Regions from separate parts of the Streptomyces sp. NBC_01190 genome, predicted to be linked through region 1. Evidence: riboswitches for the same ligand, from Rfam matches in the RefSeq annotation. Region 1 holds a riboswitch; each other region holds the start of a gene.
The links. A riboswitch is a leader RNA that binds a small molecule or an ion and turns the genes downstream of it on or off. The one in region 1 is predicted to bind thiamine pyrophosphate.

Region 1 (9,464 bases):
GGCACGCTGGTCAATGACCAAGGCACTCGGGCGTGATGGCGGCCCGGAGCTCTGATACGTGACATGACACCGGACCCGACACCGGACCTGCCGACGGCTTGCCCGGACCGGGGATGGACAACACGCTGCCGGTCGGACACCGTGCAGGGAAGACGCGCGCAGGGACCCCGACTCGATGGCTCTGCCTTCTGAGAACCAGGAGCACATGGTGATTGAAGAGACCCTCCTCGAAGCCGAGGAGAAGATGGAGAAGGCCGTCATCGTCGCCAAGGACGACTTCGCGGCGATCCGGACGGGCCGTGCGCACCCGGCGATGTTCAACAAGATCGTGGCCGAGTACTACGGCGCCATCACCCCGATCAACCAGCTCGCCTCCTTCTCGGTGCCCGAGCCGCGGATGGCGGTGATCACCCCCTTCGACAGCAGCAGCCTGCGCAATATCGAGGAGGCGATCCGCAAGTCCGACCTCGGCGTCAACCCGAGCAATGACGGCCGCATCATCCGGGTGGTTTTCCCGCAGCTCACCGAGGAGCGCCGCCGGGAATACATCAAGGTCGCCAAGACCAAGGGCGAGGACGCCAAGATCTCCATCCGCAGCATCCGCCGCAAGGCCAAGGAGACCCTCGACAAGCTCGTCAAGGACGGCGAGTCCGGCGAGGACGAGGTGCGCCGCGCGGAGAAGGAACTGGACGACACCACCGCGAAGTACGTGGCGCAGGTGGACGAGCTGCTCAAGCACAAGGAAGCGGAGCTGCTCGAGGTCTGACCGATCCGACCCCTCCGGGCCATGGCACAGGGCCTGCCAGCGACCCCCAGTGACACCCACCGTCCCCCAGCGACCACCACCGACAACTGCCGGTAGCCACCGATAGGCGATGGATATCGGCAACGACGACGACGCGAGGCGAAGCTCCGTGAACGACTCTTCCTGGGGCGCTTCGCCACGCGCCGGCCAGGCGGTGGGCACTCCGTATCCGGCGGGTTCCCCGGCGGGGACCGGCGTCAGGAGGAAGACTCCTTCCATGCCGTCACCCCCGCCGCCCTCGGAGCAGCCGCAGCCCGCCCCCGCCAAGAAGTCAGCGGGCCGCAACCTGCGGGCGGCGATAGGGGTCGGTGTCGGACTCGGCGTGGTCATCATCGCCTCGCTCTTCATCGTCAAGGCGATCTTCGTCGGCGTGGTGGTGGTCGCCGTCGTGATCGGCGTGTGGGAGCTGACCTCCCGGCTCGCCGAACGCAAGGACATCCACGCGCCGCTGATCCCGATCGCGGCCGGCGGGGTGGCGATGGTGATCGCCGGTTACGTCAGCGGCGCGGACGGCGCCTGGGTCGCCACGGCGCTCACCGCGCTCGCCGTCCTGGTCTGGCGGATGGCGCGGCCGCCCGAGGACTATCTGCGGGACGTCACCGCGGGCGTCTTCACCGTCTTCTACGTCCCCTTCCTCGCCACCTTCGTGGTGATGATGCTGGCCGCGGACGACGGCCCCCGGCGGGTTCTCGCCTTCCTCATCCTCACCGTGGTCTCGGACACCGGTGCGTACGCGGTCGGCTGGCGCTTCGGCAGCCACAAACTCGCGCCCCGCATCAGCCCCGGCAAGACCCGCGAGGGCCTGATCGGCGCGATCGCCTTCGCCATGATCGCCGGCGCCCTGCTCCTGCGGTTCCTCGTCGACGACGGCCACTGGTGGCAGGGCGTCATCCTCGGCCTCGCCGCCGCCATCAGCGCCACCCTCGGCGACCTCGGCGAATCCATGATCAAGCGCGACCTCGGCATCAAGGACATGGGCACCCTGCTGCCCGGCCACGGCGGCATCATGGACCGCCTGGACTCCATGCTGCCGACGGCCCCCGTGGTCTGGCTCCTCCTGGTCATCTTCGTCGGCCAGGGCTGACCGCCCGCCCGTCCGGGGAAGGCGCCGAAGCCGCCGACCGGGACACCGCCGCGGGTCTGCGACACTGGGAGGCATCATGCCTGTGCCCGGAGAACTCACCTTTGCCGTGCCGCGCGGAGCCAAGAAGCCGCCGCGGCACCTTGCCGACCTTTCGCCCGCGGAGCGGAAGGAGGCGGTGGCCGCGCTCGGGGAGAAGCCGTTCCGGGCGAAGCAGCTTTCGCAGCACTACTTCGCGCGATATGCCGACGACCCGGCCGCGTGGACGGACATACCGGCCGCGTCGCGGGGGAAGCTGGCCGAGGACCTGCTGCCGGAGCTGATGACCGTGGTCCGGCACGCCTCGTGCGACGACGGGGACACCCGTAAGACACTGTGGCGGCTCTTCGACGGGACGCTGGTCGAGTCGGTGCTGATGCGGTATCCGGACCGGGTCACCATGTGCATCTCCTCCCAGGCCGGCTGCGGGATGAACTGCCCCTTCTGCGCCACCGGACAGGCCGGCCTCGACCGCAACCTGTCGACCGCCGAGATCGTGCACCAGATCGTGGCCGGCATGCGCACGCTGCGGGACGGCGAGATGGAGATGCCGTCCGGCGGCCTGCAACCGGGCGGCCAGGCCGGAAATGGCGGCCAGGCCGACAAGTGCGGACCCACCCGGCTGTCGAACATCGTCTTCATGGGCATGGGCGAACCGCTCGCCAACTACAAGCGGGTGGTCGGCGCCATCCGCCGCCTCACCGATCCGGAGCCCGACGGCCTGGGCCTGTCGCAGCGCGGCATCACCGTCTCCACGGTCGGCCTGGTCCCGGCGATGTACCGGTTCGCCGACGAGGGCTTCAAGTGCCGCCTCGCGGTCTCGCTGCACGCCCCCGACGACGAGCTGCGCGACACCCTCGTCCCGGTCAACACCCGCTGGAAGGTCCGCGAGGTGCTCGACGCGGCCTGGCACTACGCCGAGGTCTCCGGCCGCCGGATCTCGATCGAGTACGCGCTGATCCGCGACATCAACGACCAGGCCTGGCGGGCCGACCGGCTGGGCAGGCTGCTCAAGAACCACCGGGTGCACGTCAATCTGATCCCGCTCAACCCGACGCCCGGCTCCAAGTGGACGGCCTCCCGTCCCGAGGATGAGCGGGCGTTCGTCGCCGCCCTGGAGGCGCACGGTGTGCCGGTGACCGTACGGGACACCCGGGGCCAGGAGATCGACGGCGCCTGCGGCCAGCTCGCCGCGAGCGAGCGCTGACCCGCCGGATCCGCCGCCATCCGCCGCCGCGGCCCGACACCACCCGCTGACCTGCGGGTTCCACCCGGCTGATAGCGTGCGGTCGGACAAATGAACATTCCGACAGGGGAGCGCCTGAGACGGCGCTGAGAGTGCGGCCCCCGAAGCCGCAGACCCTCCAACCTGATCCGGGTCATACCGGCGTAGGGAGTCAGCAGATGAAGACCGTTCGTCGGCGTGCCATCGGCGCGCTCGTCCTCGCCACCGCGGGTGCCACCGTCCTCGCCGCCTGCGGCGGCGGCTCCGGGTCCGGCTCGGGCGCCGGCGACTCCGCGGCCGGCGAGGGCAAGAAGTCCACCACCGTCACCCTGGTCAGCCACGACTCCTTCGCCGCCTCCAAGCAGGTGCTCGCGGAGTTCACCAAGGAGACGGGCTACACCGTCAAGGTGCTGCGCGGCGGCGACGCGGGCGCCGCCGTCAACCAGGCGATCCTCACCAAGGACCACCCGCGCGGCGACGTCTTCTTCGGGGTTGACAACACCCTGCTCTCCCGCGCCCTGGACAACGGCCTCTTCGACCCGTACACCGCCAAGGATCTCGACCAGGTGGCCTCCGACGTCCAACTGGACGCGACCCGGCACCGGGTGACCCCGATCGACTCCGGCGACGTCTGCGTCAACTACGACCGGGCCTACTTCACCGGGCACAAGCTCGCCCCGCCGCAGACCTTCGCCGACCTGGTGAAGCCCGCGTACAAGAACCTGCTGGTCACCGAGAACGTCAGCACCTCGTCCCCGGGCCTGGCGTTCCTGCTCGGCAGCGTGGCCACCTACGGCGACGGGGGCTGGCCGGCGTACTGGAAGCAGCTCAAGAAGAACGGCGTGCAGGTCGTCGACAGTTGGGAGCAGGCGTACAACGAGAGCTTCTCCGGCTCGGGGGCCGGCAAGAAGGCCAAGGGCGACCGGCCGCTGGTCGTCTCCTACGCCTCCAGCCCGCCCGCCGAGGTGGTCGGCGTCAGCCCGGAGCCCGCGCAGTCCCCGGTCGGGGTGTCCACCGGTACCTGCTTCCGGCAGATCGAGTTCGCCGGACTGCTGCACGGCGCCAAGAACACCGCGGGCGGCAAGGCGCTGATCGACTTCATGATCGGCAAGACGTTCCAGCAGGACATGCCGCTCGAGATGTACGTGGACCCGGTGCGCGAGGGCGCCGCCGAGCCCGAGGTGTTCACCAAGTACGGCGCGAAGATCGACCACCCCACGACCCTGGCGCCCGACACGATCGCGGCCAAGCGGGACGACTGGGTGAAGGCATGGACCTCGATCGTCCTCTGACCGGGGGGGCCGACGGGGCGGCCGGCGCGGCGGCCCCGGACACGGTCACGGACCCGGTCGGCGGCCCGGCGGCGGACCTGGCGACCCCGGGGACCCCGGGGACCGGAACACCCGAGCGGCCCCGCCATGACGGCCCGGACCGCCCGGACGGCGCCCACCCCGCCCGCCGCCCGCACCGCCCCCGCCGCGCCACCCTGATCCGGCTCGGCCTGATGACCCCGCCGTTCGCCTTCTTCGCCGTCTTCTTCGCCTACCCGGTCGCCTCGATCGTCGGCCGCGGCCTGCACCAGGGCGGCCACTGGCGGCTGAGCCCGGTCAAGGACGTGCTCGGTGACGCGGCGATCCGGCACGTGCTGTGGTTCACCTGCTGGCAGGCCGCCGCCTCCACCGCGCTGACCCTGGCCCTCGCGCTGCCCGGCGCCTACGTCTTCGCGCGGCTGGACTTCCCGGGCCGGAAGCTGCTGCGCGCGGTCGTCACCGTGCCGTTCGTGCTGCCCACCGTGGTGGCCGGCGCCGCCTTCCTCGCGCTGCTCGGCCGCGGCGGCTTCACCGACGACCTGCTGGGCCTGCGGCTCGACACCAGTGTGTGGGCGATCCTCGTCGCGCATGTCTTCTTCAACTACGCGGTGGTGGTGCGCACCGTCGGCGGCCTGTGGGCGCAGCTCGACCCGCGGCAGGAGGAAGCCGCCCGGATGCTCGGCGCCGGCCGGCTCGCGGCCTGGCGGCGGGTGACGCTGCCCGCGCTGGGACCTTCGGTGGCCGCCGCCGCGCTGATGGTGTTCCTCTTCACCTTCACCTCGTTCGGCGTGATCCAGATCCTCGGCGGACCCACGTACTCCACGCTCGAAGTCGAGATCTACCGGCAGACCGCGGAGCTTCTCGACCTGCCGACCGCCGCCGTGCTGACGCTGCTCCAGCTCGCCGCGGTGGCCGCGATCCTCGCCGTGCACGCCGGGACCGTACGGCGCCGCGAGGCGACCCTGCGGCTGGTGGACGCCGGCGGCACCGCGCACCGCCCGCGCGGCGGTGAACGCGTGCTGCTGGCCGCCGTGCTGGCGACGATCGGCGTGCTGATCCTGCTGCCGCTCGGTGTCCTCGTCGCCCGCTCGCTGGACGTCCCCGGCGGCTACGGGTTCGGCTACTACCGCGCCCTGACCTCGGCCGACGGGGGTACCTTCCTCGTGCCGCCGCTGCAGACGGTGGGGAACTCGCTGCGGTACGCCGCCGTCGCCACCGTCATCGCGCTGCTCGTCGGCGGGCTCGCCGCGGCGGCCCTGGTCCGCCGGGCCGGGCGGCTGGTCCGCGGCTTCGACGCGCTGCTGATGCTGCCGCTCGGCACCTCGGCGGTCACCGTCGGCTTCGGCTTCCTGATCACCCTCGACAAGGCGCCGCTCGATCTGCGCGACTCGTGGCTGCTGGTGCCGCTCGCCCAGGCCCTGGTCGGGGTGCCCTTCGTGATACGGGTGATGCTGCCGGTGCTGCGCGCGGTCGACCACCGGCTGCGGGAGGCGGCGGCGGTACTGGGCGCGTCGCCGCCGCGGGTCTGGCGGGAGGTCGAACTGCCCTTTGTGGGGCGGGCGCTGGGCATCGCCGCCGGGTTCGCCTTCGCGGTGTCGCTCGGCGAGTTCGGGGCGACGGTCTTCATCGCCCGCCCCGACAGCCCGACCCTCCCGGTCGCCGTGTCCCGGCTGCTCGGCCGGGCCGGCGCCGCCAACTACGGCCAGGCGATGGCGCTGAGCACCATCTTGATGCTGGTGTGCGCCGCCTCGCTGCTGATCCTGGAGAACCTCAGGACCACCGACACCGCGGGGGAGTTCTAGTGCCGAGACCTCAACCGACCGCCGCGCGGACGGCGATGTCCCAGGCCGCCGGCCGACGCGCCGCGGAGGCCCGGCCTGCCGTCAGACCGGCGCGGAAGACGCCGAAAGGGGCACTGGATGCCGTCTCAGCCGCTTGACCGGCCCGATCCCGATCCCGGGCCCGACCGGCCCGACCAGCCAGGCCCCGGAGCGCACCCGCTGCTCGAACTGGACGCCGTGACCGTACGGTTCGGGTCGCGCGCCGCCCTCGACTCGGTGGACCTCCAGGTGGCCGCGCACGAGATCGTCTGTGTGCTCGGCCCCAGCGGCAGCGGCAAGTCCACGCTGCTGCGGGCGGTCGCCGGACTCCAGCCGCTCGACGGCGGCCGGATCCTGCTCGACGGCGCCGACCAGAAGGCGGTGCCCGCGCACCGGCGCGGGCTCGGCCTGATGTTCCAGGACCACCAGCTCTTCCCGCAGCGCGACGTGGCGGGCAACGTCGCCTTCGGACCGCGGATGCACAAGATGGCCCGCGGGCCGCGCGACCTGCTGGTGGCCCAACTCCTGGACCTGGTGGGGCTGCCGGGCGCCGGCCGCCGCGCGGTCGCGACGCTCTCCGGCGGCGAGCAGCAACGCGTCGCCCTCGCCCGGGCGCTCGCCCCCGAGCCGCGGCTGCTGATGCTCGACGAGCCGCTGGGCCAGCTCGACCGCTCGCTCCGCGAACGGCTCGTGGTGGAACTGCGCCGGCTCTTCGGCCGGTTGGGCACCACCGTGCTGGCCGTCACCCACGACCAGGGCGAGGCCTTCGCGCTCGCCGACCGGGTCGTGGTGATGCGGGACGGCCGCATCGCCCAGTCCGGTACGCCGCTCGAGGTCTGGCAGCGGCCCGCCTCGGAGTTCGTGGCCCGCTTCCTCGGCTTCGACAACATCGTGGACGCCGTGGTCGACAGCGCGGGTGACGGTGGGGGCCAGGACGCTGCGGTCGGCGCGAACTCCGTGTGGGGCAGGCTGCCCGTCCCCGGCGGCACCCCGGCCGGCCCCTGCCGGCTGCTGATCCGGCCCACCGGGGTGCGGCTCGGGCCCACCGGCGACGGCCCGGTGTGCGAAGTCCTCGCCCGCACCTTCCGCGGCGGCCATGTCGCCGTCCTGCTGCGACCCGAACGCGGCCCGACGCTGGAGGCCGAATGCGCGCTGCGCGACGCCCCCGACGAGGGCGCGCGGGTCGGCGTCACCTTCGCGGCCGAGGACATCGTCGTCCTCGGGGCACCGCCGGGTGACCGGCCGGCCGATGAGTTTCGCGCCCCCGGGCAGTCCGCACTTCCGTAGGCCCCGTGTCAGCCGGCCCGTCCGGGCCGGCTGACGCCCAAGGGGCCGGGACACCGGGGTCTCCGGGGCGCACGGGGGCGCCGGAGACCCCGGCCCCCGACCTTCAGTCCGGAGCGCGGGGTGTTGGCCCGGGACTCAGGCGCTGAGTTCGGCCAGCGCGGCCGGTACCTCGGCCACGCTGTCGACCAGGGCGATCCGCCGCGCCATCGACCGGTCCGCCGCGAGGCTCCGCAGCAGCGGCCAGACCGGCAGCCGGCTCGTCCAGTGCTCCTGGTCGACCAGCACCATCGGGGCCGGCTCGCCCCGCGACGCGTAGTAGTTCGGGGTCGCCGCGTCGAAGACCTCCTGGACGGTGCCGGCCGCGCCGGGCAGGAAGACGACGCCCGCCGTGCAGCGGGAGAGCAGGCCGTCCTCCCGGGTGGCGTTGGCGAAGAACTTCGCGATGTGCCCGGCGAAGGCGTTCGGCGGCTCATGACCGTAGAACCACGTCGGCAGCCCGTACGAGGGGCCGCCGTCCGGCCACCGATCGCGTACGGCCAGCGCGGCCGATGCCCAGGCGCCCACCGACGGGCGGAAGGAGGGGGATGCGGCCAGCACCGCGAGCGCCTTGCCGAGCATCAGATCGTCGTACGGGGCCGCGTACGCGCCGAAGTTGGCGGCCTCCATCGCGCCCGGGCCGCCGCCGGTCGCCACCGTGAGACCCTCGCGGACCAGTTCGCGGCCGAGACGGGCGGCGCCCGCGTAGGCGTCGGTGCCGCGCTCCATGGCGTGACCGCCCATCACACCCACCACACGCTTGCCGCGCAGGTGTTCGTCGAGGGCGTCGGAGACGGCGTCGTCGTGGATCGACCGCAGCATCGAGGCGAGTATGTCGCCGTCGGCGGCGGTCCGCTGGAACCAGCGGTAGGTCAGGGCGTCGGGCGTCTCCGGGTAACCGCCCTCGCCCTCGTCGAGGCCGGCCAGGCCCGCGTAGAGCTCGCCGGGGGAGTACAGCCGCGCCCGGTAGGGATCGAAGGGCAGGTCGGGCACCGGCGGGAAGACCAGCGCGCCATTGGCCCGTACATGGGCGAGGGCCTGCGGTTCCATACGGCAGCCGAGGAAGACGGCCTCCGCCGTGTCGGCGACCAGGAGGGCGAAGGTGCGCTCGGTGAGGTCCACCGCCTGTACGCGGTACCCGGCCAGGGAGCCGGTGACCGCGACGTGGTCGAACCGCTCCAGCGTCTCGATCTCCCGCGAGCCCCGCCCCGGCCCCTGCCCGGAGTCGCGCCCGGCGCCCCGGGCCGACCGCCCGACGCCGGGCTCGCCAGGACCGGGCTCCGGCCGCGGCTCCCGCGGTGGTTCCGGCCGCGGCTCCGGCTCGGCGGGCGGCAGTTCACCGTCGCCGGGCGCAGGGGTCGCGGGTACGTGGGCGGAAGGCGTCTCGGCAGGCACGTCCAGCACGATAGCCCCTGCGGTCGCGTCGTCATGTCCCGGCATGCGGTGGGCCTCAGTGGGTGGGGGCGGAGGAGAGGGCGGCCACCAGCAGGGTGGCGGGGAGCAGGGCCGCCACGAGGGCGGTGGCGCGCACCGCCACGGCGGCGCGCAGGAGGTTGGGGGAGGCGGCCATGTCGTGGAAGGCGGAGAGCGCTTCGTCGCGGTCGCGCCTGGTCTGCCAGAGGGTGAGCGCCGCGGATGCGGCGACGCACGCCGCGATGAGAGACGCCGCGAAGAGGGTGACGGGGCCCAGGGAGTGGCCGCTGGTGTGCTGGAGGCCGTAGGCGGCAAGGGCCGCGGAGCCGGTGGCGCAGAGCAGGCCCAGGGGGTGCCCGATGGCGCGGGACTCGTACTGGAGGGTGCGCCCGGCCAGCAGGCGCAGCGCGCCCGGGTGATGGCTGGAGAGCAACCGGCCGCTGCCGAA
Region 2 (9,464 bases), 2.2 Mb from region 1:
TTGGTGGCTCTGAGGTAGGTGTCCTTGCCGGTGCGCACCCAGGCGGTCTCCAGGCCCGCGGTGAGCGCGGACAGCGAGATCGTCAGCGGTATGAAGAGGAAGTGGTAGACGGTGGTCACACCGAACTGCCACCTGGCGACGTCCAGTGTGCCCAGGGCGAGCTGTTGCACGACACGTCTCCTTTACGACGTTTCGACCCCCGCTTGTGAACGTGAACTCATTCACAAGCAGTATCACGCACAGCAGTTCGCCCCCTGCCACCGGGGGGTGGTCAGAGGGCGAAAGCGCAGCTCACAAGGGGTGCGGTGGGGGTCGAGGGCGCTCAGCGGCGGACGGCGGGCGGGGGGACCTCGGCCCTGGCGCCGGCCCGGTCCCGATCCCTGTCCCGGTCAGAGCTCCTTGCGGAACTCCTCCGCCGCCCGCAGCAGCAGATCGTTCGCCTCGGGCTCGGCCACGGTGATCCGCGCCCCGTCACCCGCGAAGGGCCGGACGGAGGCACCGGCCCGCTCGCAGGCCGCCGCGAAGTCCAGCGTCCGGTCCCCCAGCCGCAGCCAGACGAAGTTCGCCTGCGTCTCGGGCACCGTCCAGCCCTGCCCGGTCAGCGCCCGCACCACCCGGGCGCGCTCGGTGACCAGACTCGCCACCCGCTCCAGCAGGGCCGGCTCGGCCCGCAGGCTGGCCACCGCCGCGTCCTGCGCGACCTGGCTCACCCCGAAGGGCACCGCCGTCTTGCGCAGCGCCGCCGCCACCGGCTCGTGCGCGACCGCGAAACCGACCCGCAGACCGGCCAGCCCGTACGCCTTGGAGAAGGTGCGCAGCACGGCCACGTTGGGACGGTCCCGGTAGAGGTCGATGCCGTCCGGAACATCCGGGTCGGTGTTGAACTCCCGGTACGCCTCGTCCAGTACGACCAGCGTGTCAGCCGGCACCCGGTCGAGGAAACGCTCGAGCGCCGCCCGGCGGACCACCGTGCCGGTCGGGTTGTTGGGGTTGCAGACGAAGATCAGCCGGGTCCGCTCGGTGATCGCGTCCGCCATCGCGTCCAGGTCGTGCGCCTCATCGGCGTCCAGCGGCACCCGCACCGAACGGGCGCCGCTGATCTGCGTCACGATGGGATACGCCTCGAAGGACCGCCAGGCGTACATCACTTCATCGCCGGGCCCGGAGGTCACCTGGAGCAGTTGCTGGGCCACACCCACCGAGCCGGTACCGGTCGCGACATGACCGGCCGGCACGTCGAAGCGCTTGGCCAGTTCGGCGGTGAGCTCGGAACAGCCGTGGTCCGGGTAGCGGTTGAAGGTGGCCGCGGCCGCGGCGACCGCCTCCAGAACACCGGGCAGCGGGGGATACGGGTTCTCGTTCGAGGAGAGCTTGAAAGCCGGCACATCGTCCCCCGCCACCGGGGGTCGCCCGGGCAGGTAGGTAGGGATGCCGTCCAGTTCCAGACGCAGCTTCGGTGTGGTCATGGCCACACCCTACGAGCGGCGGGAGCCGCTGGGGAGTGTGCGTGCGCCACCTGCGTGGGCGGGAAATCCGCGCCGGAGGCGCCGCCGGGCGCGCAGCCTGATCTGCGGCCGGACCTCGGCCTGATCGGCGGCCGGACCTCGGCCGGAGAGCGGCGCGGCCACCCGGGCTTCCGGTGTGCACGGGTGGCGTGCGCGGTGGCGCGCGTCCCCCGTAGGAGTGAGTTGCCGGAAGCCCCCACTAGTGACCAATGGCCGGGTGATCGCCGTGCGCGGGACCGTATTGTCCGGGAGATGTGCCTGCCAACCGCATATTCCACCTTGCATACCGGTTTCGATCTTGCAGAAACCGTTCTTCTGAGGGGTCACGCTGCCGGAGGCTGGATGGACCAGCACCCCCCTACTATCGGCACGCCATGACTGGAGCAGGGAAACATCAGGCGAGCCGGCCCGTCGGACGCCGGCTGGAGCGGGCGGGGATCAGGGACGTCGCCGCTGCCGCCGGAGTCTCGATCACGACGGTCTCCGACGCGCTCAACGGCAAGGGCCGACTGCCCGATGCCACCCGTCGCCATGTCCGCGAGGTCGCGGACCGGCTCGGATACCGGCCGTCCGCCGCGGCGCGCACACTGCGCACCGGCAAGTCGGGGCTGATCGGCCTCACCGTGACGACATACGGCGAAGAACCGTTCACCTTCACCGAATTCGCGTACTTCGCGGAGATGGCCAGGGCCGCCACCTCGGCCGCGCTCGCCCGCGGCTACGCGCTGGTCATCCTGCCCGCGTCCTCCCGGCACGACGTGTGGGGGAATGTGGCACTGGACGGCACCGTGGTGATCGACCCCTCCGACCAGGACCCGGTGGTCTCCGAACTCGTCCGGCAGGGCGTGCCGGTGGTCAGCGACGGCCGCCCGGCCGGCAGCCTGCCGGTGCACGCCTGGGTCGACAACGACCACGAGGAGGCCGTGCTCGGCATCCTCGACCACCTCGCCGCGGCCGGCGCCCGCCGGATCGGGCTGCTCACCGGCACCAGCACCGACACCTACACCCGGCTGTCCACCACCGCGTATCTGGAATGGTGCGAACGCGTCGGCCAGGAACCCGTCTACGAGGCGTATCCCGCCCACGATCCCTGCGCGGGGGGCGTGGCCGCGGACCGCTTACTCGCCCGTCCGGACCGGCCGGACGCCGTGTACGGCCTCTTCGACCCCAACGGCACCGATCTGCTCGCCGCCGCCCGCCGCTACGGGTTGCGGGTCCCCGACGACCTGCTGCTGGTCTGTTGCAGCGAGAGCGGCGGGTACGCCGGCACCGACCCCCCGATCACCACCCTTTCGCTGCAACCGCGCCGCATCGGCACGGCCGTGGTCCAGTTGCTGATCGACGCCATCGAGGGCATCGGACCCGCCCACCCCGTGCAGCAGGTGATGCCCACCGAACTCATCGTCCGGGCCTCGTCGCAGCGACGCGCCCACCGCACCACCGTCAGCCCGCCGCGGGCGCCCGCCCGCCGCGACGGCTGAACCGAACCGACGGACGGATTGCCCGACGGCACACGGGGACTAAGGGATGGTTTGTCTGAACCTTCTGAAAACCTGGTGCCTGGGTATGTCACAACGCGCCACCGTCATTCCTATGATGGGCGGATGGCGGCGCGATCGTGGAGGGGTCGATGACTCAGGGGGCAGGTCAGGGGTACGACCCCGGATCCCGGTACGAACCCGGCTACGATGCCGCGCCCGGCGGACACCCGCCGCAGGCAGCGGGCTTCGATCCGACGCGGCCGGACGAGCCGCTGCCGCCGGAATACACGCCGACCGAGCGTGACTTGCCGGTGATCAGCGTCGCGGCTGAGAACGGCGACCGCCCGGGACCGCTCTACGTGGTCGGTGATGTGCACGGCTATCTCACCGAGTTGCTGGACGCGCTGTACGAGACCGGTCTGGTCGACAAGGAGGGCCACTGGTCGGCGGGCAGCGCCCGACTGTGGTTCCTCGGCGACTTCACCGATCGCGGCCCCGACGGCATCGGCGTCATCGAGCTCGTCATGCAGCTCTCCGCGGAGGCCGCCGCCGCCGGCGGCTACTGCCGGGCGCTGATGGGCAATCACGAGCTGCTGCTCCTCGGCGCCCACCGGTTCGGCGACACGCCGGTCAATTCCGTCGGCGGCACCGCCTCCTTCCTGGCCGCCTGGCGGCTCAACGGCGGTCAGCCCTCCGACATGGAGCGGCTGGAGGACCGGCACCTGACCTGGATCTCCCGGCTGGACGCCGCCCACCTCACCGACGACCACCTGCTGCTGCACTCGGACACCACCGCGTATCTGGACTACGGCAGCAGCATCGAGGAGATGAACGACGCCATCACCGGGGTGCTGCAACGGGGCGACGCGGACGAATGCTGGGACCTGTTCCGCAAGTTCACCAAGCGCTTCGCCTTCCGAGGCGACGAGGGACCGGACGCCGCCCGCGAACTCCTCGGCGCCTTCGGGGGCAGCCAGGTGGTGCACGGCCACAGCCCGATCCCGTATCTGCTCGGCCAGGTCGGCGGCGAGTACGTGGCGGCCGACGGTGCCGAGCAGAACCACACCGTACGGGGGCCGATGATCTACGCGGACAATCTGGCCGTCGCGATGGACGGCGGCGTGACCATGGACGGACGGCTGCTCGTGGCCCAACTCCCCCTGGTGGGCTAGGAACGGCAACCTGCGCCGCGCCACATTTCCTGGTTCCACCCTGCCACGGCCCCCCGCACCGCCCTACCATCGGCTGTATCCGTAGGCCCACCGCTCTCCGGCCATCCGGTCAGCCGAGCCGGTTCCACGTGGAACACCGGCCGCGCGCGGAGAGTCGGAGCATCGGGGGACGCACATGACCAGCGCTCCACACCTACTCAACGAGGACCGCCCGGATTTCGAGCACGCCCTCGACGACGCCTTGCGTACCGTCCTGGACGACGCCATGGACGGCGGTTCCGGGCCGGCTCCCGGCGCGGCCGCGCGGGCCGACCCGCCGCTGAACGCCGAGCAGTTGCGTACCCTGGCGCTGGCCTCCGTCGACGCGATCAACCAGGCCGCGGCGAAGGAGTACGAGGCGTACTGCGCGATCCGTATCGAGTCGCGGGAGGCCGCTCAGGACGCGGCGCGCAACCGGGCCAACCGGCACTTCGGCTACGCGGCCATGGGTGTCGCGGACCGGGCGGGATCAGGCGCGGGGCTCGCGCCCGTGCTGGCGGTCCTCACCCCGCTGCTCGCCGGCGCGGCGGCGGTCATCTTCCTGATCATCGGTTACGCCCTGGCGGCCGTCTCCCCCGAGCCCGCCATCGCCGGGCCGCTGCGTACCGCGGGCTGGTTCTTCGCCGTGATCACCGCGGCGGCGGTCGTGCTCGGGGTGGTAGGACTGCTGCTCACCGCGGTGCGCGACGGGTCGGGCGCGATCCACGACGCACCCGACTCCTTGCCGCCCGAGGTCGGCCGGGCGCGGCTGCACTGGCGCGAGACCCTGCTCAGCTCGGGGATGCTGCCGTTCCTGGACGAGGTCCTGGACGAGGCTCTCACCCGGCGGGCGGCCCCCGGTCCGGACGTCCCGGTGCCGCCGGCCGCCTCGCGGATACCCCGCCTCGGTTACTCCCGGCCGACCTTCTCCTCGCCCCACGACCCCCGGCCGACCGCGCCGCGCTTCAGCTCGCCCGACTACAGCAGCCCCGACTGGGGCGGCCCGGAGCACGCGCCGGAGTAGCCCGGACGGCCCCGCCCGGTCGCCCGGGGCGCCGCGCCTTGTTTGACTGCTTCCGCAGGGTCAGACATGGTCGGAGCGTGCCGGGACCGAGCAGGGAAGCGGGCCCGGGCGCGCTCGGAACGCGGCCAGAACGGGAGAGCCGATGCGCGTCCGACGTCCGCTGATAGCGCTGTGCACCACCGTCCCGCTCGTCCTCGCCGCCGCGGGCTGCTCCGACTTCTCGGGCGGCCTGATCATGGGCACCGACAGCCGCGGCCGCACCCAGACCTTCTCCGCCCCGGTACAGAACAGGTGCTACCGCTTCGCCGCGGGCGGCATCACCGCGGTCACCAACAGCACCGGCGCCGACATCATCCTGCACAAGAACGCCGACTGCACCGACCCCGGCAAGCAGCGCGGTGCCTATGTCGGCGCCACCCTCAGGGCCACCGCGGGCCCCACCCAGACGCCTTGGCGCAGCTTCGCCACCACGGGATGGCCGCCGCCGGTGCCGGTCAACTGAGTGCGCGGGGCCGCAGCGGACAGCCCGGGAAGGGCGCCCGGCGCGGCCCCGCCCCGCACCGACCGGGCGTCAGTCGGCCAGCGGCTCGGCCAGCGGCAGATAGACGCGGTTGCCCGCGGCGGCGAACTCCTTGGACTTCGCCGCCATACCGGCCGCGATGTCGGTCGCGGTGGCCTCCCGGTCCGGTGAGCCGCCGGCGGCGACGGCGCCGACCGCGCCGCCGTCGACGGTGATGCCGTCGCCCGCGTGGTCGCGGCGGATGTCGTGCGAGATCTTCATACTGCAGAACTTGGGGCCGCACATGGAGCAGAAGTGGGCGGTCTTGGCGGGTTCCGCCGGGAGCGTCTCGTCGTGGAAGGCGCGCGCGGTGTCCGGGTCGAGCGCCAGGTTGAACTGGTCCTCCCAGCGGAATTCGAAGCGTGCGTCGGAGAGCGCGTCGTCCCAGGACTGCGCGCCCGGGTGGCCCTTGGCGAGGTCGGCGGCGTGGGCGGCGATCTTGTAGGTGATCACCCCGGTCTTGACGTCGTCGCGGTCGGGCAGGCCCAGGTGCTCCTTGGGCGTGACGTAGCAGAGCATCGCGGTGCCCCACCAGGCGATCATCGCGGCCCCGATGCCCGAGGTGATGTGGTCGTAGGCGGGTGCGATGTCGGTGGTGAGGGGGCCGAGGGTGTAGAACGGCGCCTCCTCGCAGATCTCCTGCTGGAGGTCGATGTTCTCCTTGATCTTGTGCATGGGCACGTGGCCCGGGCCCTCGATCATGGTCTGCACCTGGTGCCGTTTGGCGATGGTGTTCAGCTCGCCCAGGGTGCGCAGCTCGGCGAACTGCGCCTCGTCGTTGGCGTCCGCGATGGATCCCGGCCGCAGGCCGTCGCCGAGGGAGTAGGTGACGTCGTAGGCGGCGAGGATGTCGCAGAGTTCCTCGAAGTTCTCGTAGAGGAAGTTCTCCTTGTGGTGGGCCAGGCACCACGCCGCCATGATCGAGCCGCCGCGCGAGACGATGCCGGTCTTGCGGCGCGCGGTCAGCGGTACGTAGCGCAGCAGCACACCGGCGTGCACGGTCATGTAGTCGACGCCCTGCTCGGCCTGCTCGATGACCGTGTCCTTGTAGACCTCCCAGCTCAGCTCCTCGGCGCGGCCGTCCACCTTCTCCAGCGCCTGGTAGAGGGGGACGGTGCCGATGGGCACGGGGGAGTTGCGCAGCACCCACTCCCGGGTGGTGTGGATGTTCCGCCCGGTGGAGAGGTCCATGACGGTGTCGGCTCCCCAGCGGGTGGCCCAGGTCATCTTCTCCACCTCCTCCTCGATGGAGGAGGTCACCGCCGAGTTGCCGATGTTGGCGTTGACCTTCACCAGGAACCGCTTGCCGATGATCATCGGCTCGATCTCCGGGTGGTTGACGTTCGCCGGCAGCACGGCGCGGCCCGCCGCGATCTCCTCGCGGACGACCTCCGCCGGGACGCCCTCCCGCAGGGCCACGTACGCCATCTCCGGGGTGATCTCGCCCTGCCGGGCGTAGCGGAGCTGGGTCACCGGCTCGCCGGAGCGGCCGCGGCGGGGGAGCCGCGGGCGGCCGGGGAAGACCGCGTCGAGGTTGCGCAGACCGCTGTGCCGGGCGCTCGGTTTGACGCCGTCGTCCTCCGGGCGGACCGGCCGGCCGGGATATTCCTCGGTGTCGCCGCGGGCGGCGATCCACCGGTCCCGGACCGGGGCGAGCCCCCGCCGGACATCGGTCCGCACCGACGGGTCGGTGTACGGGCCCGACGTGTCGTACAGCGTCACGTCGCTCCCGTTGGTGAGATGCACCTGCCGGACCGGGACCAGAAGGTCCGGCCGTGATCCGGTCGGATCCGTGAGATACGACTTGTGCCAGCCGATTTCACGCGTGCGGGCATCCTGCATGGTCAAAGGACCCACTCCCTACGCCGGCATTACCCGGTAACAGGTTCGGCGGTCGGCGCAGCAGTCGCGTCGCGGCCGTGTCAGCCGCTCCGACGGGTCAGCGCCCTCTCAGCCCGGTGCTCCGAGCTCCCGCGTTGCAAAGGTGACCCCACCGTAACGGTTGGCTGCCGACACGCACCAGGGTGGTTTGCGATGATCGGGGCTGTGGACTCCCGCCAGGCGCAGCCGGACGGCCACGGCGCGGGGCCCGACCCGGACCGTGGCCGGCGCTCCGTGCCGGAAACGGGACAGGTGCCCGGTCAGGGTGACGGTCATGGCCATGGGCGTGGCCACGGCCACGCGCATGGCCATGGACATGGACACGGTCCGGTGCCGCCGGCCTCGCGCCATCTCCGCAAGGTCATCGCCGCGATCCTGGTGCCGTTCGCCGCTGCGGTGCTCGCCGGGCTGATCCTGCTGTGGCCGGGCGGCGCGCCGGGCCACGCCCGTACCGGCGTCGGTTTCGACCAGCAGACGCGCGGCGGCACGGTGGCCCGGCTCGTGAACGTCTCGTGCAAGGCGGCCGGGGCGGCGCCGTCGGGTCCCGGCTCCTTCGGCGGAGGATCGGACGGCTCGTCGGGTGATGCGTCGAGTGGTCCGTCAAGGGCCGGCGCGGCGAGCGGTGCCAAGGATGACGCCTGCCAGAAGGCGACCATCGAGGTCACGGCGGGGCCCGACAAAGGGACCACCTTCACCGAGGTCGTCCAGCCCGACCAGACACGCCGCTACACCAAGGGTGAGGGCGTGGTCCTCGCGTACGCCCCCTACGCCCCGCCAGGACTGCGCTACTCGGTCACCGACGTGGACCGGGGCCTGCCGATCGCGCTGCTCGCCGGGATCTTCGCCCTCGCGGTCGTCCTCGTCGGCCGCCTGCGCGGCCTGACCGCCCTGATCGCGCTGGTCATCTCCTTCGCGGTCCTGACGCTCTTCGTCCTCCCGGCGATCCTGCACGGCGACAACCCGCTGCTGGTCGCGGTCGTGGGCGGCAGCGCGATGATGCTGATCGCGCTCTACCTCTGCCACGGACTCAATGCCCGCACCTCGGTGGCGGTCCTCGGCACGCTCTGCTCGCTGTTCCTGATCGGTGTGCTGGGCTCGGTCTTCATCTCGTGGGCCCGTCTGACAGGCAACACCTCGGACGAGACCGGTGTGATCCACAGCCTCTACCCGGGCATCCAGATCAAGGGCGTACTGCTCGCCGGGGTGATCATCGGTTCGCTCGGGGTGCTGGACGATGTCACGGTCACCCAGACCGCCGCCGTGTGGGAACTGCGGGCCGCCGACCCGGGCGCCAACTGGCGCGAGCTCTACCGGGCCGGGATGCGCATCGGCCGGGACCACATCGCCTCGGTGGTGAACACCCTGGTGATGGCGTACGCCGGGGCCGCGCTTCCGCTGCTGCTGCTCTTCTCCATCGCGCGCAGCGGGGTCTTGCGGGTCGCCGACAGCGAACTCGTCGCGGAGGAGATCGTCCGTACCCTGGTCGGCAGTATCGGTCTGGTGGCGTCCGTACCGCTGACCACCGTGCTCGCGGCACTCGTGGTCAGCGCGGACCGGCACTCAGGCCGTGGCGGCAAGGACCGGCGTGACGCCGCTGGCCCGGTCACCGCCGAGGCCGGCGCCGCCCGGCCGGCCCACGGTCACCGCCGGGCGAAGTGATCCGCCCGCCGGCCGGTTCACCAGTCGCGCCTCTTGGACCCCGACCCGCCCGATGTGACCCGCTTCACCACGAACACCAGCGCGCTGACCAGGATGACGAAGACCAGCACCTTGAAGAGCAGACCCACGACGATGCTCACCAGGCTGGCGATGAGCGAGCCGAAC
Region 3 (9,464 bases), 4.3 Mb from region 1:
AGAGCACTCCAAAGCCTGGGCCCGCGACCTGATGATGATCGAGGGGTCCGGCATCTGGGAGGAGTCGGACTTCGACTCCCACGACTACGCGCTGCTGTGCGCCTACACCCACCCCGACGCGTCGGGTCCCGAACTCGACCTGGTCACCGACTGGTACGTGTGGGTGTTCTTCTTCGACGACCACTTCCTCGACATCTTCAAGCGCACCCAGGACATGGCGGGCGCCAAGGAGTACCTCGACCGGCTGACCGCCTTCATGCCGGTGGATCTCGGCCGGCCGGTGCCCGAGCCGACCAACCAGGTGGAGGCGGGCCTCGCGGACCTGTGGGCGCGGACCGTGCCGGTGATGTCGGAAGGGTGGCGGCGCCGCTTCCACGAGAGCACCCACTATCTGCTGGAGGAGTCCCTCTGGGAGCTGTCCAACATCAGCGCGGGCCGGATCTCCAACCCCATCGAGTACATCGAGATGCGCCGCAAGGTGGGCGGCGCCCCCTGGTCGGCCAATCTGATCGAGCACGCGGCCGGCGCCGAGGTCCCCGACGCGATCGCCGCCAGCCGGCCGATGCGGGTGCTGCGCGACACCTTCGCCGACGGGGTGCACCTGCGCAACGACCTCTTCTCGTACCAGCGGGAGACCGAGGAGGAGGGCGAGCTGGCCAACGCGGTGCTGGTGCTCGAACACTTCCTGGGGCTGAGCACCCAGGAGGCCGCCGACCGGGTCAACGACCTGCTGACCTCCCGGCTCCAGCAGTTCGAGCACACCGCGCTCACCGAGGTGGAGCCGCTCTTCCGGCAGTACGGCCTCGGACCGGAGGAGCGGGCGGACGTCTTCGCCTACGTCAAGGGGCTCCAGGACTGGCAGTCCGGCGGCCATGAATGGCACCTGCGCTCCGGCCGGTACATGAACGGCGCGACCGAGGGCCCCGGAGCCACCGGCGTGCTGAACGGTCCGACCGGCCTCGGCACGTCGGCCGCGCGGATCCTCGGCTCGCTCGCCGCGACGATGCCGCAGCGGGCGCGCTCCTTCGGCCATCTCCCGTACCAGCGGGTCGGCTGGGTCGAGCGGGCGGCGATCCCGATGCCGTTCGAGACCACGCTCAGCCCGCATCTGGACGCCGCCCGGCAGCACAACAGGGCGTGGGCCAAGCGGATGGGCCTGCTCGACCCGGAACCGGGCTTCCCGGTGCCCGGCGGGCTGTGGAACGAGCAGAAGCTCGTCGGGTACGACTTCGCGCTGTGCGCCGCCGGCATCCATCCCGGCGCCGAGCCGGACGGCCTCGACCTGACCACCGACTGGCTGACCTGGGGCACGTACGGCGACGACTACTACCCGGTCGTCTTCGGCCGCGGCGGCGACCTGACGGCGGCCCGGCTCACCACCGACCGGTTCCGGCTGTTCATGCCGCTGGACGCGGACGCGAGCGCGATGCCGCCGCCGCTGACGGCGCTGGAGCGCTCGCTCGCCGACCTGTGGCGCCGCACCGCGGGCCCGATGGGGCACGGCGCGCGCCGCAAGTTCCGCACCTCGATCGAGGACATGTGCGAGAGCTGGCTGTGGGAGCTGGCCAACCAGAAGCAGAACCGGGTCCCCGACCCGGTGGACTACATCGAGATGCGCCGGATGACCTTCGGCTCGGACCTGACGATGAGTCTGTCCCGGCTCGGCCACGGGAACGCGCTGTCCGAGGAGATCTACCGGTCGCGTCCGGTGCGGGCGATGGAGACCGCCGCCGCCGACTTCGCCTGTCTGATCAACGACGTGTACTCATACCAGAAGGAGATCGAGTTCGAGGGCGAGATCCACAACGCGGTGCTGGTGGTGCAGAACTTCCTGGACTGCGGGCCGCAGGAGGCTATGGGGGTGGTCGGCGATCTGATGGCCGCCAGGATGCGGGAGTTCCAGCACATCACCGAGGCTCAACTGCCCGCCCTCTTCGAGGAGTTCGACCTGGACGCGGCGGCGCGTACGGTACTGGCCGGTTACGCCCAGGAGTTGCGGGACTGGCTGGCCGGGATCCTCACCTGGCACGAGGGCTGCGACCGGTACAAGGAGGCGACGCTGCTGCGGGACTTCCCGCAGGTGGCGGCGCTCGCGCCCGGCGGTTCCGGCTCGGCGCGCGGGCTCACCCCGAGCGGCCTCGGCACCGCCGCGGCCCGGCTGCCGTCGCTGCTGGCGGCCCGGCGGTGAGGCGCCGGCGGTGGCCGCGCCCCGGCTGAGCCGGTGAGGCGCCGACGGCCCGGCGGCGCGGCCGGTCAGTACCGGTAGGGGTCGTACGGGTCCGCGTACTCCGACGGTTCGGCCGTGTACTGGGGTTGGGCGTGCTGGTCGTGCTGGGGTTGCTGGTCGTGCTGGCTGTGCTGGTCGTGCTGGGGCTGCTGGGCGTGTTGCTCGTAGGGGGACTGGTTCTGCTGCTGGGGGATGTACGGCTGCGCCTGCGGGTCGTAGCTGTCGTAGGCCCCGTAGCCGTAGCCGTCGCCCTGCTGCGAAGGGCCCGAAGGGCCGCCCTGGTGGGCGGGTTCGGTGTGCTGGGGGTGCGGCTGCGGAGTCCAGTCACCGGTCCCGCCGGCCTGCGGGCCGTACGTGTCGTAGCCGCCGTAGCCGTTGCCGTAGCCGTCGTAGGAGGCCGCGGCGGGCTGCTGCTGGTCCTGGTAGCCGCCCTGGCCCTGCTCGTAGCCGTAGCCCTGCCCCACGTAGGCCTGTCCTGAGCCCCAGCCCGACTGCTGCTGGTCGTAGCCGGCCGCGGCCGGGTGGGGCTCGCCGTTCCAACTCGGGTAGCCCTGGGCGCCGTAGCCCTCGTAGCCACCGCTGGTGTACGGATCGGGGGTGTACGAGGACTGGCCGTCGTAGAGCGGGTATTCGCCGCTGTCGTCGTGCATCGGCACCGGCTGGAAGACCGATGTCTCGCTCTCGTCGGCGATCGCCCGCTGGGCGGCCAGCACTTCGGCGTCCCGCTCGCGGGCCGTGGCGGCGCCGGCGGCGCCGGAGCTGCCAGGGATACCGGTTGCCCCGGCGGCGGCCGACTCCGGTTCGACCGGGCCGACTTCGAGCACCGGCTCCGGGCCGGCGGCGCCGTGCCCCCTGCGGCGGCGGCTGGAGCCGGGCCGGCCGCCGACCGCCCAGCCGGTGGAGAAGCCGCGCTTGTAGGAGAGGGTGACCAGGCTCTGCCCGGCGCCGAAGGCGAGCGCCCCGAGGACGATCACCACCACCTGGCGCAGCGCGACGCCGCCGACCACTCCCATGAACCCGGTGAAGGCGAGCAGCCGCCACCGCAGCCGCGCCTTGTACTGGAGCAGCACCTCACCGAGCAGCCACAGCGCGACGATGCCGAACGCGACATACAGCACCGAGTAGCCCATGTGCCCACTTCCTCATCTGGGAGTCACGCCGCCCGCTGATGCAGCCCGAGGTTCTCGTAGATCTCCAGCGATGCGGTGGAGTGGTTAAGAGTAATGAAGTGGAGCCCGGGAATGTCCTCGGCCATCAGACGCCGGCACATCTCGGTGGTGAACTCGATGCCGATCGCCCGGACCGCCGCCGGGTCGTCCCGCACGGCCAGGATGCGCGCGGCCAGGTCAGGCGGGAAGGGCGCGTTGCCGAGCTGCGAGAAACGCTCGATCTGCCGGACGTTGGTAACCGGCATCACCTCGGGGATGATCGGCACGTCGCAGCCCGCCGCGTCCACCCGGTCGCGCAGCCGGAGGTAGTCCTCGGCGTCGAAGAACATCTGGGTGATCGCGAAGTCGGCGCCGGCCCGGCACTTGTCGACGAAGTGCCGGGTGTCGGCCGCCGGGTCGGTGGAGCGCGGGTGCATCTCGGTGAAGGCGGCGACGCCGACGCAGAAGTCCCCCGACTCCTTGATCAGCCGGACCAGGTCGGCGGCGTAGGTGAGGCCCTGCGGGTGCGGGATCCAGTCGGCGAGCGGGTCGCCGGGCGGGTCGCCGCGGATGGCGAGGATGTTGCGGATCCCGGCGTCGGCGTACTGGCCGATGATGTTGCGCAGCTCGGCGACCGAGTGGTTGACGGCGGTCAGGTGCGCGCAGGGCGTGAGCGTGGTGTCCGAGACGATCCGGTCGGTGGCGCGGACGGTGCCGTCCCGCGAGGAGCCGCCGGCGCCGTAGGTGACCGAGACGAAGGTCGGACCCACCGCCTCGATCCGGCGGATCGCTTTCCACAGCGTCCGCTCACCCTTCTCCGTCCGGGGCGCGGCGAACTCGAAGGAGTACGAGCGTTCCCCGCGAGCGAGCAGCTCACGAATGGTGAGGGCTCGGTCGGTGCGCGTGGAGGGAGTACCCAGGGCCATGTATGCAGGCTAACCGCAGGCGGCGACCGTGGGTGACCACACGAGGCGATGCGCCGTCTTCCGGCCGGATAACGTCCACTCCGCGGACATCGCGGCGGCCGGTCCTGGGCGGCCGCCCCCGCCGCCCGTCCGGTTCACCACTGGCCCGTCCGGTTCACGGCTGGTGCGAGCGGACGGCCTTCGCCAGCTCGGCGGCGGCGGCGCCGGGGTCGGCCGCCTCGGTGATCGCCCGGACCACCACGATCCGCCGGGCGCCCGCGTCCAGCACCTGCCGTACGTTGCCCAGGTCGATCCCGCCGATGGCGAACCAGGGCCGGTCGGTGCCGATCCCGGCGGCGTAGCGCACCAGGTCGAGGCCGGGGGCCGTACGGCCCGGCTTGGTGGGGGTGGGCCAGACCGGGCCGGCGCAGAAGTAGTCCGTATTGGGCGCGGCGGCCGCGGCGCGGACCTCCGCCTCGGCGTGGCAGGAGCGGCCGATCAGCACCTCGTCGCCGAGCAGGGCGCGGGCGGCGGGCACCGGCAGGTCGCCCTGCCCCAGGTGGAGCACGTCGGCGCCCGCGGCGTGCGCCACGTCGGCCCGGTCGTTGACGGCGAGCAGTTTGCCGTGCCGCCGGCACGCCTCGGCCAGCACGGCCAGCGCGGCGAGTTCCTCCCGGGCCTCGATGCCCTTGTGGCGGAGCTGGATGATGTCCACCCCGCCGCCGAGCGCGGCGTCCGCGAAGGCGGCGAGGTCACCGCGCTCCACGCGGGCGTCGGTGCACAGGTAGAGCCGGGCGTCGGCGAGCCGCCGGCGCTCGGTGGTGGTCTGCCGGGTCATGGCTCCCCCAGGGTGCCCCGGCCGCCGGCGGCGGCCGGGGCGCGGATCGCGGCCTACACGGCGAGCGCCTGGGCGCGGCGCTTCACCTCGGTCCCGCGATTCTCCCGCAACGCCTGGACGGGGGTGCCGGGCAGGGTCGGGTCGGGCGTGAAGAGCCACTCCAGGGCCTCATCGTCCGTGAACCCGTCGTCCTTGAGGACGGTCAGGGTGCCGGACAGCCCCTTGATGATCTTCCCCTCACCGAGGAAGTCGCCCGGCACCATCAGCACCTTGTTCTCACCGCGGCGGACCGCCAGGAGTTGCCCTTCCTTGATCAGCGGCCGGATCCGGGTCACTTCGAGGCCGAGACGCTCGGCCACCTCCGGCAGGGTGAGCCAGGAGGGGACAAGAGCGTCAATGTGTGCGTCAACCGACGAGAAAACAGTCACGAGCCAAGCGTGCCACCTGTCACCGACAACCGCCGCGTCACGACGCCGACCGGGGCATCAGCCGGCGGTCTCCTTGAGCGGCAGAGCCGGGTCCGCCGCGCGGGCCGGGTCGAGGGCGGCGGACCTGGCGATCAGCTTGCGGGCCTGCGCCATGTCCCGCGGTCTGCCCACCGCCAGCAGCGCCACCAGGACGCCGTCCCGCAGCCACAGCACCGACCAGGCCGGGTCCGCCGGGTCGCCGCGGTTCAGCATCGTGTCGCCCGCCGTGTGGTGGCCCGCGTACTGCACGAAGCGGCCGAACTGCTCGGACCAGAAGTACGGCACCGGATCGTACGGCTCGTCGCCGCCCAGCAGGTTGGCCGCGGCGGTCCGCGGCCCCTGCACCGCGTTGTCCCAGTGGTGGATCATCAGCCGCCGGCCGTAGCGGGCCGACGGGAAGGAGGCGCAGTCGCCCACCGCGAAGACGTCGGGGGCGCTGGTACGCAGCCGGTCGTCGGCGAGCACCGCGCCCGCCGGGTCGAGGCGGACCCCGGAGCCGGCCAGCCACGCGCCGGCCGGGCGGGCGCCGATCCCCACCACCACGGCCCCGGCCGGAAGCCGGCTGCCGTCCGCGAGCAGCACCGCGCCGGGTTCCACGGCGGCGACCGCGGTGCCGGTCCGCAGCCGCACCCCGGCCTCGGCGTACCACCCGCGCATGGGGGCGGTGACGGACGCGGGCAGCACCCCCGCCAGCGGCCGGTCGGCCGCCTCGACCACGGTCACCTCGCAGCCGGCCTGGCGGGCCGCGGTGGCGAACTCGGCGCCGATCCAGCCGGCCCCGACCACGACGACGGGCACCGCCGCGGCCAGCACCGGGCGCAGCGCCGAGGCGTCGTCCAGGGTGCGCAGCGGATAGACCCCCGGCACGCCCGCGGTGCCGGGCAGCGCCACGGCGTGCGCGCCGGTCGCCAGGACCAGCCGGTCGTAGGGCACCGGGCCCCCGTCGGTGACCAGTTCCTTCGCCTCGGTCCGCAGTGACCCGGCCCGCACGCCGAGCCGCAGTTCGACCCCCAGCGCGTCGAAGTCCACATCGAAGCGGATGTCCACCGGTTCGGTGCCTTCGGTGCCGAGCAGCACCGCCTTCGACAGCGGCGGCCGGTCGTAGGGCGGGTGCGGCTCGTCGCCGAGGAGGGTGATCGCACCGCGCCACCCCTGCCGCCGCAACTCCACCGCGGTCTGCACCCCGGCCATCCCGGCCCCCACGATCACCACGTCGTCGCTCACCCGCCCACCGTATTCCTCCGCGGTCCTCCGGGGACGGCCGATCCGTGGCCGATCGGAGTTTCCGGCCGTGCGCCGCCGGGCCCGGCCGCCGGGCCCGCCGGGGGCCGCGGGGGCGAGGCGATAAGGTGCCGGGAGAAGCGCGGGAGCCCGGGCGTACCGGGCTGAGAGGGCGACTGGGCGGTCGCCGACCGTAAGAACCTGATCCGGGTCATGCCGGCGAAGGGAGACGCACTCACGATGTCCACCCCTGTGCACGGGGCCCGACGCACCCGAGGACACGACGTCCTGGTGATCGGCGGCGGGCTGATCGGCCTGGTCACCGCCTGGCGGGCGGCCCAGCGCGGTCTGTCGGCCGCGGTCGCAGACCCCGACCCCGGCGGCGGCGCCACCCACGTCGCGGCCGGCATGCTCGCGGCCGTCACCGAACTCCAGTACGGCGAGCAGGCGTTGCTCGACCTCAACCTCGCCTCGGCGGCCCGCTACCCGGACTTCGTCGCCGAGCTCACCGAACTGACCGGCCTCGACACCGGTTTCCGCCCCTGCGGCACCCTCGCGGTCGCCCTGGACGCCGACGACCGCGCCCAGCTCCGCGATCTGCACGCCTTCCAGCTCACCCTCGGCCTGTCGGCGCACTGGCTCAGCGGCCGGGAGTGCCGCCGGCTGGAACCGCTGCTCGCGCCGGGTGTCCGCGGCGGCCTGCGGGTGGACGGCGACCACCAGGTCGATCCCCGCCGGCTCGCCGCCGCGCTGCTGCGGGCCGCCGAACTCGCCGGGGTGGCCTTCCACCGCTCGCCGGTGGTGCGGGTCATCCGATCCGGTGACGGCGGTGGCACGGTCACCGGCGCCCTGCTGGCGGACGGCGGGGTGATCGGCGCCGACCGCACGGTGCTGGCCGCGGGCAGCGAGAGCGGCCGGTTCCCTGGCCTGCCCGACGAGGTGCTGCCGCCGGTCCGCCCGGTCAAGGGCCAGATCCTGCGGCTGCGCGTACCGGCCGGCCACGGGCCCTTCCTGTCCCGTACGGTCCGGGCGGTGGTACGGGGCAGCCACGTCTATCTGGTGCCGCGCGAGAACGGCGAGCTGGTGCTCGGCGCGACCAGCGAGGAGTTCGGCTGGGACACCACGGTCACCGCCGGCGGCGTCTACGAACTGCTGCGGGACGCCCATGAGCTGGTGCCCGGCATCACCGAACTGCCGCTCACCGAGATGATCGCCGGGCTTCGTCCCGGCTCCCCCGACAACGCCCCGCTGCTCGGCCCCACCGCGCTCGACGGGCTGTTGCTCGCCACCGGGCACCACCGCAACGGTGTGCTGCTCACCCCGGTCACCGGCGACGCGCTCGCCGATCTGCTGACCTCCGGCGAACTCCCGGACTACGCTGCGCCCTTCACCGCGGCCCGGTTCGTACGGCAGGAGCAGTCGGTATGACGATCACCGTGCTGCTCAACGGCGAACGCAGGGAGCTGACCGCGCCGTGCACCCTGGCCGCGCTGGTCGCGACGCTGACGACCGCCCACAAGGGGGTGGCCGCCGCGCTCAACGAGGCGGTGGTGCCGCGCACCGGGTGGCCGGCCGCCGTGCTCGCCGACGGCGACCGGGTCGAGATCCTCACCGCCGCGCAGGGGGGCTGAGCGATGACCGCGACCAGCGAGATCACCGGGCCGGCCGGGACCGCGGCGGGCGGCGACGACCCGCTGTGGATCGGCGACGCAGTCTTCGCCGCCCGGCTGATCATGGGCACCGGCGGGGCGCCCAGCCTGGAGGTGCTGGAAGAGGCGCTGCTGGCCTCGGGCACCGAGCTGACCACGGTGGCGATGCGCCGGCTCGACCCGGCCACCAAGGGGTCCGTGCTGTCGGTGCTGGCCCGGCACGGCATCCGGGTGCTGCCGAACACCGCCGGCTGCTTCACCGCGGGCGAGGCGGTGCTGACCGCCCGGCTGGCCCGGGAGGCGCTGGGCACCGACTGGGTGAAGCTGGAAGTCATCGCGGACGAGCGCACCCTGCTGCCCGATCCGGTGGAACTGCTCGACGCCGCCGAGACCTTGGTCGACGACGGCTTCACGGTGCTGCCGTACACCAGCGACGACCCGGTGCTGGCACGGAAGCTGGAGGATGTCGGGTGCGCCGCGATCATGCCGCTCGGCTCGCCCATCGGCTCCGGCCTCGGGATCCGCAATCCGCACAACTTCCAGCTCATCACCGAGCGGGCGGGCGTGCCGGTCATCCTCGACGCGGGCGCCGGCACCGCCTCCGACGCCGCCCAGGCGATGGAGCTCGGCTGCGCCGCCGTCATGCTCGCCTCCGCCGTCACCCGCGCCCGGCACCCGGTGCTGATGGCGCGCGCCATGCGCCACGCGGTCGCGGCCGGCCGGCTCGCCCACCGGGCCGGCCGGATCCCGCCGCGCCACCACGCCCTCGCCTCCTCCCCCGCCGCGGGGACGGCCGCGCTCGACCCGGAACGCCCGGCGTTCTGACCCGCCGCCCGTGCCCGCGCCGCCCGGCGGCGGGCACGTCACGGATTGGTTCCGGAACGCCACGAGGAGGACACAGTGCGGGGACGGACCAGGGGACCACGGCGGCCGGGCTCGTAGAATCGGGCGTCGTGGACACCAGCGTGCATGACCCTCTTGTCGGACAGGTTCTCGACGGGCGCTACCG

Region 2: linked by a shared signal. The riboswitch ahead of thiC (phosphomethylpyrimidine synthase ThiC) and the one ahead of OG519_RS25995 (thiamine ABC transporter substrate binding subunit) in region 1 are both predicted to bind thiamine pyrophosphate.
Region 3: linked by a shared signal. The riboswitch ahead of thiO (glycine oxidase ThiO) and the one ahead of OG519_RS25995 (thiamine ABC transporter substrate binding subunit) in region 1 are both predicted to bind thiamine pyrophosphate.

What each region holds. Positions count from the first base shown of each region.
Region 1 covers NZ_CP108580.1:6,152,727-6,162,190, forward strand. The annotation lists gene pyrH (UMP kinase) at 1-36, shown strand, start outside; gene frr (ribosome recycling factor) at 209-766, shown strand; gene OG519_RS25985 (phosphatidate cytidylyltransferase) at 876-1,889, shown strand; gene rlmN (23S rRNA (adenine(2503)-C(2))-methyltransferase RlmN) at 1,966-3,132, shown strand; TPP riboswitch at 3,227-3,338, shown strand; gene OG519_RS25995 (thiamine ABC transporter substrate binding subunit) at 3,330-4,442, shown strand; gene OG519_RS26000 (ABC transporter permease) at 4,655-6,262, shown strand; gene OG519_RS26005 (ABC transporter ATP-binding protein) at 6,461-7,567, shown strand; gene OG519_RS26010 (LOG family protein) at 7,703-8,794, opposite strand; gene OG519_RS26015 (hypothetical protein) at 9,054-9,464, opposite strand, start outside.
Region 2 covers NZ_CP108580.1:3,991,407-4,000,870, forward strand. The annotation lists gene OG519_RS16610 (cytochrome ubiquinol oxidase subunit I) at 1-170, opposite strand, end outside; gene hisC (histidinol-phosphate transaminase) at 390-1,472, opposite strand; gene OG519_RS16620 (LacI family DNA-binding transcriptional regulator) at 1,880-2,986, shown strand; gene OG519_RS16625 (metallophosphoesterase) at 3,136-4,158, shown strand; gene OG519_RS16630 (hypothetical protein) at 4,334-5,200, shown strand; gene OG519_RS16635 (hypothetical protein) at 5,343-5,702, shown strand; gene thiC (phosphomethylpyrimidine synthase ThiC) at 5,772-7,607, opposite strand; TPP riboswitch at 7,600-7,744, opposite strand; gene OG519_RS16645 (YibE/F family protein) at 7,794-9,299, shown strand; gene OG519_RS16650 (DUF5326 family protein) at 9,317-9,464, opposite strand, start outside.
Region 3 covers NZ_CP108580.1:1,864,027-1,873,490, forward strand. The annotation lists gene OG519_RS07940 (germacradienol/geosmin synthase) at 1-2,188, shown strand, start outside; gene OG519_RS07945 (hypothetical protein) at 2,254-3,357, opposite strand; gene metF (methylenetetrahydrofolate reductase [NAD(P)H]) at 3,381-4,301, opposite strand; gene thiE (thiamine phosphate synthase) at 4,456-5,118, opposite strand; gene OG519_RS07960 (Rv2175c family DNA-binding protein) at 5,172-5,546, opposite strand; gene OG519_RS07965 (NAD(P)/FAD-dependent oxidoreductase) at 5,604-6,809, opposite strand; TPP riboswitch at 6,939-7,051, shown strand; gene thiO (glycine oxidase ThiO) at 7,047-8,234, shown strand; gene thiS (sulfur carrier protein ThiS) at 8,231-8,437, shown strand; gene OG519_RS07980 (thiazole synthase) at 8,441-9,280, shown strand; gene pknB (Stk1 family PASTA domain-containing Ser/Thr kinase) at 9,409-9,464, shown strand, end outside.